One region of the Arthrobacter sp. TJ-270 genome, then DNA from elsewhere that is predicted to be linked to it. Evidence: riboswitches for the same ligand, from Rfam matches in the RefSeq annotation. Region 1 holds a riboswitch; the other holds the start of a gene.
What was found. A riboswitch is a leader RNA that binds a small molecule or an ion and turns the genes downstream of it on or off. The one in region 1 is predicted to bind glycine.
Positions count from the first base shown of each region.

Region 2: it holds a riboswitch for glycine, as region 1 does, so the genes downstream of both, gcvP (aminomethyl-transferring glycine dehydrogenase) here and gcvP (aminomethyl-transferring glycine dehydrogenase) in region 1, are expected to answer to the same signal.

Region 1 covers NZ_JBZCNB010000009.1:30,200-36,730, forward strand. Annotated here, with positions in the region: gene gcvH (glycine cleavage system protein GcvH) at 1-312, opposite strand, end outside; gene gcvT (glycine cleavage system aminomethyltransferase GcvT) at 355-1,488, opposite strand; gene gcvP (aminomethyl-transferring glycine dehydrogenase) at 1,499-4,360, opposite strand; glycine riboswitch at 4,506-4,603, opposite strand; gene AC4D2M_RS14815 (Lrp/AsnC family transcriptional regulator) at 4,687-5,688, opposite strand; gene AC4D2M_RS14820 (DUF5058 family protein) at 5,827-6,531, shown strand, end outside.
Region 2 covers NZ_JBZCNB010000003.1:30,316-36,846, forward strand. Annotated here, with positions in the region: gene gcvT (glycine cleavage system aminomethyltransferase GcvT) at 1-46, opposite strand, end outside; gene gcvP (aminomethyl-transferring glycine dehydrogenase) at 57-2,927, opposite strand; glycine riboswitch at 2,979-3,082, opposite strand; glycine riboswitch at 3,084-3,185, opposite strand; gene AC4D2M_RS07355 (FAD-dependent oxidoreductase) at 3,265-4,338, opposite strand; gene AC4D2M_RS07360 (phytoene desaturase family protein) at 4,401-5,846, opposite strand; gene AC4D2M_RS07365 (lipid II:glycine glycyltransferase FemX) at 5,849-6,531, opposite strand, start outside.

The DNA.
Region 1 (6,531 bases):
CTTGAAGAGCCAGCCTGCACCGTACGGATCGCTGTTGATCAGCTCCGGATTCACAACCACATCTGCGTTGGTTTCGATGACCTCGCCCGTAACGGGGGCATACAGGTCCGATACGGACTTGGTGGACTCCACCTCACCGCAGGTTTCGCCGGCCGTGACGGTGTCCCCGACCTCAGGGAGATCGACGTACACGATGTCGCCGAGGGCATCGGTGGCCACGGCGGTGATGCCGATCGTAACTGGGCCGGATCCGTCCCCGGCAACCCACTCGTGCTCCGCGGAGTACTTCAGTTCAGCAATAACCTTGCTCATATTTTTCCTTTACGTTTGGAGTTCGTTTGAATGCAGCCGGAGCTATTTTTGGCGCTTGTAGAACGGCAGCGACACAACTTCGAAGGGTTCGGCCTTGCCGCGCAGGTCGATGTCCAGGGCAGTGCCCGCTTCGGCATGCTCGACGTCGACATACGCCATGGCGATCGGATATCCAAGGGTGGGGGAGGGCTGCCCTGAGGTCACTTCGCCGACAACGTTGCCGTCCTTGAGGACGGGGTAGTGGCTACGGCCGGCTCGGCGGCCCAGGCCCTTGAGGCCCACGAGCTTGCGGCCGGTGGTGGAGCCGGCACCGGCCGCCTTGAGCTCGGCCAACGCGGTCTTGCCGATGAAGTCCGATTCCTTGGCCAGCGAGATGACCGGGCCGAGGCCTGCGGCGTAGGGGTTGCCCTCACGGGAAAGCTCGTTGCCGTAGAGCGGCATGCCCGCCTCGAGGCGCAGTGAGTCCCTGCATGCAAGACCGGCAGGAATAAGGCCCTCGTCAGCGCCGGTTTCCAAAAGCGCTTCCCACAGGGCCGGAGCATCGACGTTGGAAACGTAAATCTCAAAGCCGTCCTCACCGGTGTATCCGGTGCGGGCAAGGAGAAGCTGCTGAACAGTGCCGTTGACCGTGATCCCCACTTCAACAGCGGCGTAGTACTTGAGCTCCGTGACGAGGTGGTGCTGCTCGGCCGGGACCAGCGTCAGCAGGATGGCCTCGGTGTTGGGACCCTGGACGGCGATCAGGGATGTTTCGGCTGAGACATCGTTGACGATCACGTCGAAACGGGCCGACCTTTCGGCCAGTGCCGTCGCGACCACTGCGGCGTTGCCGGCGTTCGGCACCACAAGGTACTTCTCCTCGCCGCGGCGGTAGGAGATGAGGTCATCGATGATGCCGCCGTCTTCCTGGCAGATCAGTGAGTACTTGGCTTTGCCCACGGGCACCGTCGACAACTTGCCGGCCAGCGCGTAGTCAAGGAAGGCGCCGGCGTCCGGGCCGCTCACCCAGACTTCGCCCATGTGGGACAGGTCAAACAGGCCGGCAGCCTTGCGCACGGCGTGGTGCTCGGACAGTTCGGAGCTGTACTTCAGAGGCATCTGCCAGCCACCGAAATCGGTGAAGGAGGCGCCGGCCACCTTGTGCTGGTCATAGAGCGATGTGTAGTTCTCAGTCATCGTGGAATCCTTAGTTCTCAAAAGCTGTGAGCGGAGGGCAGGAGCAGACGAGGTTGCGGTCACCCGCGGCGCCGTCAACGCGGCCAACGGGCGGGAAGTACTTGTCCCGGGTCAAGGAGGAGACGGGGAACGCTGCCTGCTCACGCGGGTATGAGCGTGCCCAGTCGGAGGAGACGACGGCGGCAGCCGTGTGCGGTGCGTTGCGCAACGGCGAGTCCTCGACGGAGAAGTCACCGTCGGCCACCTGCTCCATTTCTTGCCGGATGACGATCATGGCTTCGATGAAACGGTCGATCTCCGCCACATCCTCGGACTCGGTGGGTTCCACCATCAGCGTTCCTGCCACAGGGAAGGACAGCGTGGGGGCATGGAACCCGAAGTCGATCAGGCGCTTGGCGACGTCCTCGGCCGTGACTCCCGTGCGCGCCGTGAGTTCGCGCAGGTCCAGAATGCATTCGTGCGCCACGAGTCCGCTTTCACCCGTGTAGAGCACGGGGAAGTACTCACCCAGCCGCGAGGCGACGTAGTTCGCCGCCACCAGGGCCGATTTGGTGGCCTCGGTCAGACCTGCACCGCCCATGAGCTTTACGTATGCCCAGGAGATCGGCAGCACTCCAGCGGAGCCGAAGCGCGACGCCGAGATCGGAACGCCGGCCGTGTTGGTACCTCCGCGGTTGGCGTCACCCGGCATGAACGGTGCCAGGTGGGCCTTTGCAGCCACGGGTCCGACGCCCGGTCCACCGCCGCCGTGCGGGATACAGAATGTCTTGTGCAGGTTCAGGTGGGAGACGTCGCCGCCGAACTTGCCCGGCTGTGCCAGCCCAACGAGGGCGTTCAGGTTGGCGCCGTCGACGTAGACCTGCCCGCCCGCGGCGTGCACGGCGTCGCAAACCTCGCGCACATCCGCGTCGTAGACGCCGTGCGTGGACGGGTAGGTGATCATGATTGCCGAGAGTGCATCCCTGTTGGTCTCGATCTTGGCGTCCAGGTCCGCGTGGTCGATGGTGCCGTCCGCAGCCGTGGCCACGACGACAACCTTCATGCCGGCCAGGACGGCGGAGGCCGCGTTGGTGCCGTGAGCGGAGGCCGGGATCAGACAGACGTTGCGCTGGGCTTCCCCGCGGGAGGAATGGTAGCCGCGGATGGCCAGCAACCCGGCGAGCTCGCCCTGGGAGCCGGCGTTGGGCTGGATGGAGACCTGGTCATAGCCGGTGATTTCGGCGAGGTCGGTTTCCAGCCCCGAAATCAGTTCACGCCAGCCTTCAGTGTGGGAGTCCGGCGCGAACGGGTGGATTGAGGCAAATTCCGGCCAGGAGATGGCTTCCATCTCGGCGGTGGCGTTGAGCTTCATGGTGCAGGAGCCCAACGGGATCATGGTGCGGTCCAGTGCCAGGTCCCGGTCGGAGAGCCTGCGGATGTAGCGCAGCAGCTGGGTCTCCGAGCGGTGCGTGTTGAACACCGGATGCTGCAGGTATTCGGAGGTGCGCAGCACCGTGCCGGGCAGTTCGAACCCCTGGGGTTCCTTCACCGGACCGGCACCGAAGGCGGCGGACACGGCGGAGAGGCTTTCCGGCGTCGTCGTTTCATCGACTGAGATGCCGACGGTGTCGGCGTCGATGAAGCGGAGGTTTATCCCGCGTGCTTCGGCCGCGGAGATGACCTTGGAGGCATCGCCCGGTGCGCGGACGGTGAGGGTGTCGAAGAAGGAACCGCTTATCAGCTCCCAGCCGGCAGCCCTGAGCGTGGTCGCCAGTGCCCGGGCGTTGTTATGGACGGTCTCCGCGATGGCCTTGAGCCCATCAGGGCCGTGGTAGACGGCGTAGAACGAGGAGACGATGGCCAGCAGGGCCTGCGCGGTGCAGATATTGGACGTGGCCTTTTCGCGGCGGATGTGCTGCTCGCGGGTCTGCAGGGCCAGGCGGTAGGCGGGGACCCCGGCGTTGTCCTTGGAAACGCCGACGATGCGTCCCGGAAGCGTACGCTCCATGCCCTCGCGCACCGCCATGTACGCGGCATGCGGCCCGCCGAAGAACAGGGGGACGCCCAGGCGCTGGCTGGAGCCGACGGCGATGTCCGCGCCCTGCTCGCCCGGAGGGGTGATCAGGGTGAGGGCCAGAAGGTCCGCGGCTACGGTCACCAGCGCGCCGCGGTCTTTCGCCTCGGCAATGACGGCGGACTGGTCCCACACGCGGCCGGAGACGCCCGGCTGCTGGAGGACGACGCCGTTGATGTCGCCGTCGGGCAGTCCTTCCGAGAGGTCAGCTACCTCGACCTCGAAACCCAGAGCTTCCGCGCGGCCCAGCACGACGGCGATGGTCTGCGGCAGGGAGTCGGCGTCGAGGACGGTCTTGCCATCACGTGCGGTCTTGTTCTTGTTCGCGCGCCGCATCAGCAGCACGGCCTCGACGACAGCGGTGGCTTCATCGAGGAGGGAGGCGTTCGCAACCGGAAGTGCGGTGAGGTCCTGAACCATCGTCTGGAAGTTCAGCAACGCCTCAAGCCGGCCCTGGGAAATTTCCGGCTGGTACGGCGTGTAGGCCGTGTACCAGGCGGGGGCTTCAAGGACGTTTCGGCGGATGACCGGAGGAGTGACCGTGTCGTAGTAGCCCTGGCCGATCATCTGGACGGCGGTTTTGTTCTTGGCGGCCAGGCTGCGCAGCGCTGTAAGCACCTCGACTTCGCTGAGGGCGCTGTCCAAGCTGAGGGGTTTGTCCTGCCGGATGGAATCGGGGACGGCGCTGTCGACGAGGCCATCGAGGCTGTCGTAGCCGACGGCCTTGAGCATGGTGTCGATGTCGGCCTTGCGGCGGGAACCGATATGGCGGTCTGCGAAGGTTGAACGGGATGAGTGGATCGTCACGAGGAACTCCATCATTCAGGTGATGCGTTTGCACCACGATGATCTGGGTTCCTCCCCGCTCTGTATTGGACCTGAGAGTTTCCGCGTTGCCTGTTGTTGCCAGGCCTCACTTGCACCGTCGGTGAGTCCGGTTACCCGGACTGCTTTCCAGAGTTGCCTCGCCGCGGCGGTACGTGGGCCTGAGAGATTCCTGGGGAGGATTTGCTCCTACGGCGCCTGCTGAACGTACCGGCAGGACTCTCCCGCCGCGGATCCAAGGCACGCATCACTTGAGGGTGACACGCTTCACACCATACCGGTTACTTGAAGGTTCACGCAAGCCGGTGCTGGTCACCGGTTCACCAGGCATCGCCCGGTACGATGACCTCGCCTGTCGCGGTGCCATCCCGGTTAAGCATCCAGCCTACCCGCTTGCGGACGTTGGCGATCACGACGCTTTCAACCAGCTCGAGGTCGGGGATGCGCTCTGCCGCAGTCTGTTCGACTGCCATGATGTCGGCGGCCGTGCGCAGCCACATCATGAACATGAAGTTCGTCGCACCGGTGGTGGAGGCGCACAGGCGTAAGGCGCCGAAGGATCCCAGTTGCGCCGCGGCGTCGTCGTGCCGGCTGGCCGGAAGGCGCGCGAACCACTGGCAGATGATGGGGTACCCGACCAGCCCGTTGGCCACCTCACAGCGAAAGGACAGGACGCCGGCGTCCAGTATTTTCTGGAGTTGCCGCCGGGCAGTCGCCGGGTGCAGGCCGACTACCTCCGCGATCTCGGCTGCGGTGGCGCGACCGTTGCGGCTCAGCTCCTGAATGATCGGACGGTACTTTGGCGGGAGCGCGCCACGGTGGGGGGCACGAACGCCGGCCGCATGTAGGAGTGTTGTCCGCTGGCCGGGGGTCAGCGTGTCGAGCCGCCAGCTGTACGCGCCATAGTGCAGCTTCGTGCAGAACGATGTCTCGTATCGAGTCAGACCGGGTACCTGGTCCAGTTGCGGGTACACGAATTCGACCAGCCAGGTCGGGGTTGGGGTGATGACTGTCAGCATCATGTCCCGGTTCCGGTAACACTCTTCGATAGTGAAGACATCCGGGATTGCGGCGATGGCGCGCACCGCATCCTCCCGTCGGGCTGGATCACACTGCACGTCGTGGAACGACAGGGACATCTGGTCCGGGCGGCCGACGGGATGTGCCGTAATCCAGGCCGCTCCGGCCGCCACCAGGCGGTCCCACCGTGCGGCAAGGGAGGTGGGATGCCTGCCCAGTGCCTCGCCGACAACTGTCCATGGCAGCCGGGGGCCGATCTGTAGTGCGTTGATGAGCCGCAGGTCCTCTTCATCGAGATCCATGCTTGCCTCCGTGATCGCTTTCTTCAGAAAAATCCTCCGGTTTGTAAATTATCAGGGATTTCGGTTCATGTGGTGCAGCTCACTTCACAATGAATAACAAGTGTTCTACCCGTCAGTGACTTACCCGGAAGGCTCCCCATGACGCCCACCCAGATCGTGGAGAATGGCAGCTCGACGAACATTCTCTCCATCGCCAACATGCCCGTGCTGTGGGCGTGTGCACTCGGCGTATTCGCCGTCATCATTCTTCAATCCATCATCTACATTCGCGCCGCACGGAAGGCGGCTCCCGCAGCGGGGATCAGCGGCGCCGAACTTAAAACGTCGTTCCGCTCCGGCGCTGTTGCAGCGATCGGACCGTCACTCGCCGTCGTGCTCGTCGCGATTGCGCTGCTGGCACTCTTCGGTACGCCGGCCGTCCTTGTGCGGATCGGACTGATCGGATCGGCCGCCTACGAGACCGGTGCCGCCAACATCGCCGCGACGACCATGGATGCCACCCTGGGCGGGGCCACATACACTCAGCAGGTCTTTGCGGTCGCGTTCTTCGCGATGAGCATCGGCGGTGCGATGTGGATGCTCACTACGCTGATTGCAACTCCCCTGCTCAAGCGGGGCGAGCATAAACTTGCGAAGGTCAACCCGCTGATCATGACGGTCGTTCCGGCCGCAGCGTTGCTTGCCGCCTTCATCTCTATCGGAATCGGTGAAATCCCCAAGAGCAGCGCCCACCTCATCACCCTCCTTACAGCGGGAGCGGTCATGGCGGTCTGCCTGTACCTGGCAAAGCGGTTGAACCGGGTCTGGCTGCGCGAGTGGGGGCTGGGCTTCGCCATCGTCGCC
Region 2 (6,531 bases), on a different contig from region 1:
CGCCGAGTTCCTGGTGCTCCGCATAGAGCGCTGTCTGCTTTGTCATGGCGGCTTCCTTAGGCGTTGACATCGGCTGTGGTGTCCTCGACGGATGCCGCGCTTTCCTCGAAGGCTTCAAGGGGAGGGCACGAACACACAAGATTCCGGTCTCCGTGCGCGCCGTCGATGCGGCGAACCGGCGGGAAATACTTGTCGTGGCGCAGCGTGCGCAGCGGGAAAGCCGCCAGTTCGCGGGAGTAGGCGAAGGACCACTCGTCGCTGATGAGTGCCTGGGCGGTGTGAGGAGCCTGGCGGAGCGGGCTATCCTCGAGTTGCCACTCACCGGAGCCGACACGGTCGATCTCGCTCTTGATGGCGATCATCGCGTCCACGAAACGGTCCAGTTCCCCGAGATCCTCCGACTCAGTGGGCTCAACCATCAGCGTGCCCGCAACCGGGAAGCTCAGGGTGGGAGCGTGGAAGCCGTAGTCGATGAGGCGCTTGGCGACGTCCTCAGCGGTAACCCCGGTCTTGGCCGTCAGTGCGCGAAGGTCCAGGATGCACTCGTGGGCGACGAGTCCGTTCTCGCCCGAGTAGAGCACCGGGAAGTGCTCGTTCAAGCGGGTGGCCACGTAATTGGCGGCCAGCAGCGCGGACTTGGTTGCCGCCGTCAGGCCCTCACTGCCCATCAGGGCGATGTACGCCCAGGAAATCGGCAGCACACCTGCTGAACCGAAGCGGGAGGCGGAAATGGGGACGCCAGTATGGATGTCGCTCTTCGACACATCATTCGCGTCTCCGGGCAGGAACGGCACGAGGTGCTGCGCCACCGCAACCGGGCCAACGCCTGGCCCGCCGCCGCCGTGCGGGATGCAGAAGGTCTTGTGAAGGTTCAGGTGGGAGACGTCGCCGCCGAACTCACCCGGCTTGGCGAGCCCAACGAGGGCATTGAGGTTGGCGCCGTCGATATAGACCTGGCCACCGGCCGCATGTACCTGGTCGCAGACCCAGCGCACGTCTTCCTCGAAGACGCCGTGCGTGGACGGGTAGGTGATCATGATCGCGGACAGCGAGTCACCGTTCGCCTCGATCTTGGCCTGCAGGTCGTCGTGGTCGATGTAACCGTTCTCGGCGGTCTTCACAACCACCACTTTCATGCCGGCGAGCACGGCCGACGCGGCATTGGTGCCGTGCGCTGAAGACGGGATGAGGCACACTTTGCGCGCCTCATCGCCGCGTGACAGGTGGTAGTTCCGGATTGCCAGGAGCCCGGCGAGTTCACCCTGCGACCCTGCGTTGGGCTGGATCGAAACCTTGGCATAGCCGGTGATTTCAGCGAGGCGGTCTTCAAGGTCGCCGATCAACTGGCGCCACCCCTCGGTCTGATGCTCAGGAGCAAACGGGTGGATGGTTGCAAACTCCGGCCAGGAGATCGGCTCCATCTCAACGGTGGCATTGAGTTTCATGGTGCAGGAGCCCAGCGGGATCATCGTGCGGTCCAACGCCAGGTCGCGGTCGGACAGGCTGCGCAGGTAACGCATCATCTGGGTCTCGGAGCGGTGCAGCGAGAAGACGGGGTGGGTCATGTACGACGACGAACGCTGCAGTTCGGCGGGAATCGTCGTCTCAACATCCGCTTCGTCCGGAAGGCCGGCGCCAAAAACCTCTGCGATCGTCTCAAGATGAGCGTCCGTGGTGGTTTCGTCGCAGGAAATGCCTACGTGATCCTCGTCGACCAGGCGCAGGTTGATGCCGCACTCTTCGGCCTTGCTGACGAGGTCCGCGGCCGCGCCGTCCGCCTTCACGAGGAGAGTGTCGAAGAACTGGCCGTGGACGATTCCGGGAAGAGCCGCGGCGAGCTTCGCGGCCTTGCCGTGGACGCGTTCAGCGATAGCCCTCAGTCCGTCCGGCCCGTGGTACACGCCGTACATGCTGGCCACGATCGCGAGCAGCGCCTGCGCGGTGCAGATATTCGACGTCGCCTTCTCACGGCGGATGTGCTGCTCACGGGTCTGCAGCGCAAGCCGGTAGGCGGGAGCGCCGTCTGAATCCTTTGACACACCGACCAGGCGGCCGGGAAGCATCCGCTCCAGCCCCTTGCGGACGGCCATGTACGCGGCGTGAGGTCCACCGAAGAACAGCGGCACACCGAAACGCTGGACGGAGCCGACGGCGATATCCGCGCCCTGCTCACCGGGCGGGGTGATCAGGGTCAGCGCCAGCAGGTCGGCCGCGACCGTGACCAGCGCTCCGGCGTCGTGCGCTTTGGCGATGAGGTCGGTGGAGTTGCGCAGGACGCCGGACGTGCCGGGCTGCTGGAGGACGACGCCGTTGATGTCGCCGTCGGGCAAACCGTTGGAAAGGTCAGCAATCTCGATGTCGAAACCGAGCGCTTCGGCGCGGCCCGTGACGACGGCGATGGTCTGGGGCAGGCAGTCGGCGTCCAGGACGGTGCGTCCCTTGTTCTTGCCGGAGCGTCGCATCAGCAGGACCGCTTCGGCCACGGCGGAAGCTTCGTCGAGCAGGGACGCGTTGGCAATCGGCAGTGCGGTGAGATCCTGGACCATCGTCTGGAAGTTCAGCAGTGCTTCCAGCCGGCCCTGGGAGATCTCCGGCTGGTACGGCGTGTAGGCGGTGTACCAGCCGGGAGATTCGAGGACGTTGCGGCGGATTACCGGGGGCGTAACGGTGTCGTAGTAGCCCTGACCGATCATCTGGACGGCGGTCTTGTTCTTCGCCGCGATGCTGCGCAGTTCTGCGAGAACCTCCGACTCGCTCAGCGCAGACGGAAGGTCGAGACCTTCTTCAATGCGGATGCTCTCCGGCACCGCTACGTCGACGAGCTTGTCCAGGCTTGGGTATCCGAGGACCTTGAGCATCCGCTCCGCGTCATTCGAGCGCGGACCGATGTGGCGGTCGGAGAAGGTTGATTCCGTCTGGTGGGTCATGGGAACTCCGTAGATCGGGTCCGCTCGGGGTGTGCGGACGATTATCGGGTTCCTCCCCACTCTGTATTGGACCTGAGAGATTTTGCGGACGAGACGCTCGCATTGCACCGTCGGTGAGCACAATCACGCTGTGGTTGTACTGCTTTCCAGAGTTGCCTTTCCGCTGCGGTGCTGGGCCTGAGAGATTCCTGGGGAGGGTTTGCTCCTACGGCGCCTGCCGGACGTGAGTCAACGGCAGAACTCTCCCGCTGCGGGTCATTGGCTGGTTATGGCTATTCAATTGTGTGATCGTGAGCAATCTTACTCTTCGGCAACGCACGCCGGAAATGGTTGGGCGTCAGCCCGCGAGCTCTTCCTGCTGATCCACGATTCTGAGCTGCCTCACTGCCTGAATCGCTGCCGCCCGTCCGGCCCTGGTGGCTCCGAGGGTTGATGCTGATGCGCCGTAGCCCACCAGCAGCACGCGATCATCCTTCAGGACCTTCACGCCGTCCATCCGGATGCCGCCCCCCGGCTCCCGTAGCTTCAGCGGTTTCAGGTGGTCGAGTGCGGCACGAAACCCGGTGGCCCACAGGATGGCGTCGGCTGCGACCGTCCTGCCGTCGGCGAGCTCTAGGCCGGTTTCTGTGATCCTCCTGAGCGGCCCCTCCGACCGGAGGATGCCTGCGTCAATGCCCGCCCTGTATTGGGGTGTCAGCGGAAGTCCGGTCACCGACACAACGCTCGACGGCGGAAGCCCGGCCTTGGTGTGCTCGTGCACCCTGCGCTCGACGTCGCGGCCCCACTCGGAGTCGAACGTCCGGTCGGTGAAGAGAGGTGGGCGGCGGGTCACCCAGGTGGTTCTCGCGCCGGCTTCGTGGAGCTGGAGAAGGAACTGGACGGCCGAAGTTCCCGCACCGACCACCACAACGCTCCTGTCGCGGAACTCCTCCGCGCTGACGAAGTCCTGGGTATGCAGCTGCCGTCCGCGGAACTGTTCCCGGCCTGGATAGTAGGGCCAGTACGGGCGGTCCCACGTGCCCGTGGCGTTGATGAGGAGGCGGGTCTCCCATGTTCCTGCGTCAGTGTGGACGGTGAGCGTTCCCGATGTTTCCTCGGTGACCTTTTCGACCCTGACTGGGCGGCGAACTCTGAGCTCGAACTCCCGCTCGTAGGAGCCGTAGTAGCGGGCAACAACGGACGAGGACGGCTCGGTCGGGTCAGGTGTGCCCAGTTCCATGGCGGGCAGATCATGAATGTTGTGCGCTGCGCCGAAGGTCAGTGAGTCCCAGCGGTGCCGCCACGCGCCACCGGGGCCCTCGTTCGCGTCGAGGACCAGGAAGTCACGTTCCGGTCGGAGACCCTGCCGCTGCAGGTGGTACGCCGCGGAAAGCCCGGCCTGCCCCGCACCAATGACTATTACTTGCAGCACCCGCGCATCTCCTTGCTTCCGTTCCTCGTGATGGAACGCGATTCGCGGTTCTGATGTTCCTTCTAGGAGGCCGGAGACAGATCCGGTACCGACAGACCGAACACATCCTTCAACGCCAGCTTCGCAGCGTGATACCCGCCCATGCCGTGAACGCCCGGCCCCGGCGGAGTGGACGCCGAGCACAGGTACAGACCCTTCGCAGGCATCCGCCACGGGTTCGGCCCGAACGTGGGACGCGCCAGCAATTGCGGGATGGTGACCGCACCGCCGCCGAAGTCTCCCCCCACGTAGTTGGCGTTGTACTGTTCCAGATCGGCCGCCGTCATTGTGTGTGAACGTACGACGACGTCACGGAAGCCGGGCGCGAAACGCTCGATCTGCCGCACTATGGCCTCGGTCATATCTTTCGTGGATCCGTTGGGTACATGACAGTACGTCCAGAGGATGTGCCGTCCGTGCGGGGCACGGGAGGAATCGAACAGTGAAGGCTGCGAGATCAGGACGTAGGGCTTGTCCGGATGCTGTCCCGCCGCCACTTCGGCTTCGGAAGCCGCTACTTCCGCCCGTGTACCACCCGCGTGGACAGTGCCCGCGGTCCGTACTTCCTCGTTCGCCCAGGGCACCGGCCCTGAGAGGATGAAGTCGACCTTGCAGGCTCCGCCGCCGTACCGGAAACCCTCCAGCGCCGAAAGGTATCCCGGAGGCAGACGATGGCCCGCAAGGCTTCCGACAGCGCTAGGGGAAACGTCGAGCAGGACTGCACGGGCGTCGTCGAACTCGGCGATCGACTCGATCCGGCGAGCAGTGTGGATCACTCCTCCGTGCGCCCGGATGTCCTCCGCCATGGCATTTGCCAGTGCCTGCGACCCTCCCAGTGGAATGGGCCATCCCACCGCGTGGGCCAACGCACCAAGGGTAAGTCCGGCACCGGCAGCAGCGAGGGTCGGCAATGGAGATACCGCGTGCGCGGCAACGCCGGTGAACAACGCTGCCGCCTCTTCCGTTGAAAAGCGCAGGTTCCACAGCGGCGAACCCTGCTCCAGGGTCCCCAGACCCAGCCGGGCCGCAGCCACAGGGCGGCGAGGGATACGAAGGAATTGGTTCAGCCCGGTGTCCACCACACCGTCAATATGTTGCACGAGCGGACGCATCAGTCGTCGCCAGGCTTGTCCGTCCTTGCCGAGACTCATAGCCGTGCGCCCGAAGTCCCGGTAGGCAAGGCCGGCCCGCCCGTCGTCGAGCGGGTTCGCATAGGACAGCTCAGGCACCGCGAACGGGACCCGCTCGGAGAGGCCGAACTCCCGGAAGAACGGCGAGGCCAACGCCATCGGGTGAACTGCAGAGCAGGTGTCATGGAGATGGTCCGGTTCGAGCAGCTCCATGGTGCGCGATCCGCCGCCGACAGTCTTCCCGGCCTCGAAAACCTCGACGCTCAGTCCTGCACGTGCCATCACGACGCCGGCCGCCAGCCCGTTGGGCCCGGCACCGACAATCGCGACGTCGGCCATGACTAGTTCCTGACCTCGGTGCGACCGGCCCGCAGCTTCGACAACCGCGCCGCCGCCCCCATCAGCAGCGCACGGCCCTTCGCCGGTGCCGTCCTGCGGAACGACAGCAATCCGGCCACTACCCGATACTTTCCGGGGTTCAGCGGGATGTCGTACGTGGTTGGGATGTCCACGACGTTCTTCGAGAAGTTCCGTTTGAACGTTGTCACGTTGACCAGTTGCGGGTAGTTCTCGCTGACGATCCCGGTGAGACCGCAGGCTGTGTTTCCCGCAGCCTTGAGCTGTTTGAACGCTTCCCACAGCAGCAGGTAGGGGGCGAAGGTCTTACGGGCATCGAGTGTGCTGCCCGCGAAGTAGTAAACCGAATACCCGCGGTACTCCGTGGTGATAAGCCAGCTCACCGCCCGGTTGTCCACGTAAGCCACCATGAGCCGGAGGTAGTCCCCCAGCTCCGAGAGGAGTTTTTCGTAGTAGTCGGTGCTGAAGCTTGAGAAGCCATCGCGTTCGGCTGTTTCCTGCAGGATGGGATAAAGGTCCTGACGGAAAACATCAACCCAATCGGCCCGTTCGATGGTTCGGACCTCTACGCCTGAGCGTTCCGCACGCCGGATGCTGTTGCGGGCGTTCGGCCGGAAGGACTTGAAGATGGCGTCCTCGCTGGGCGTCAGGTCCACGACGATCTCGC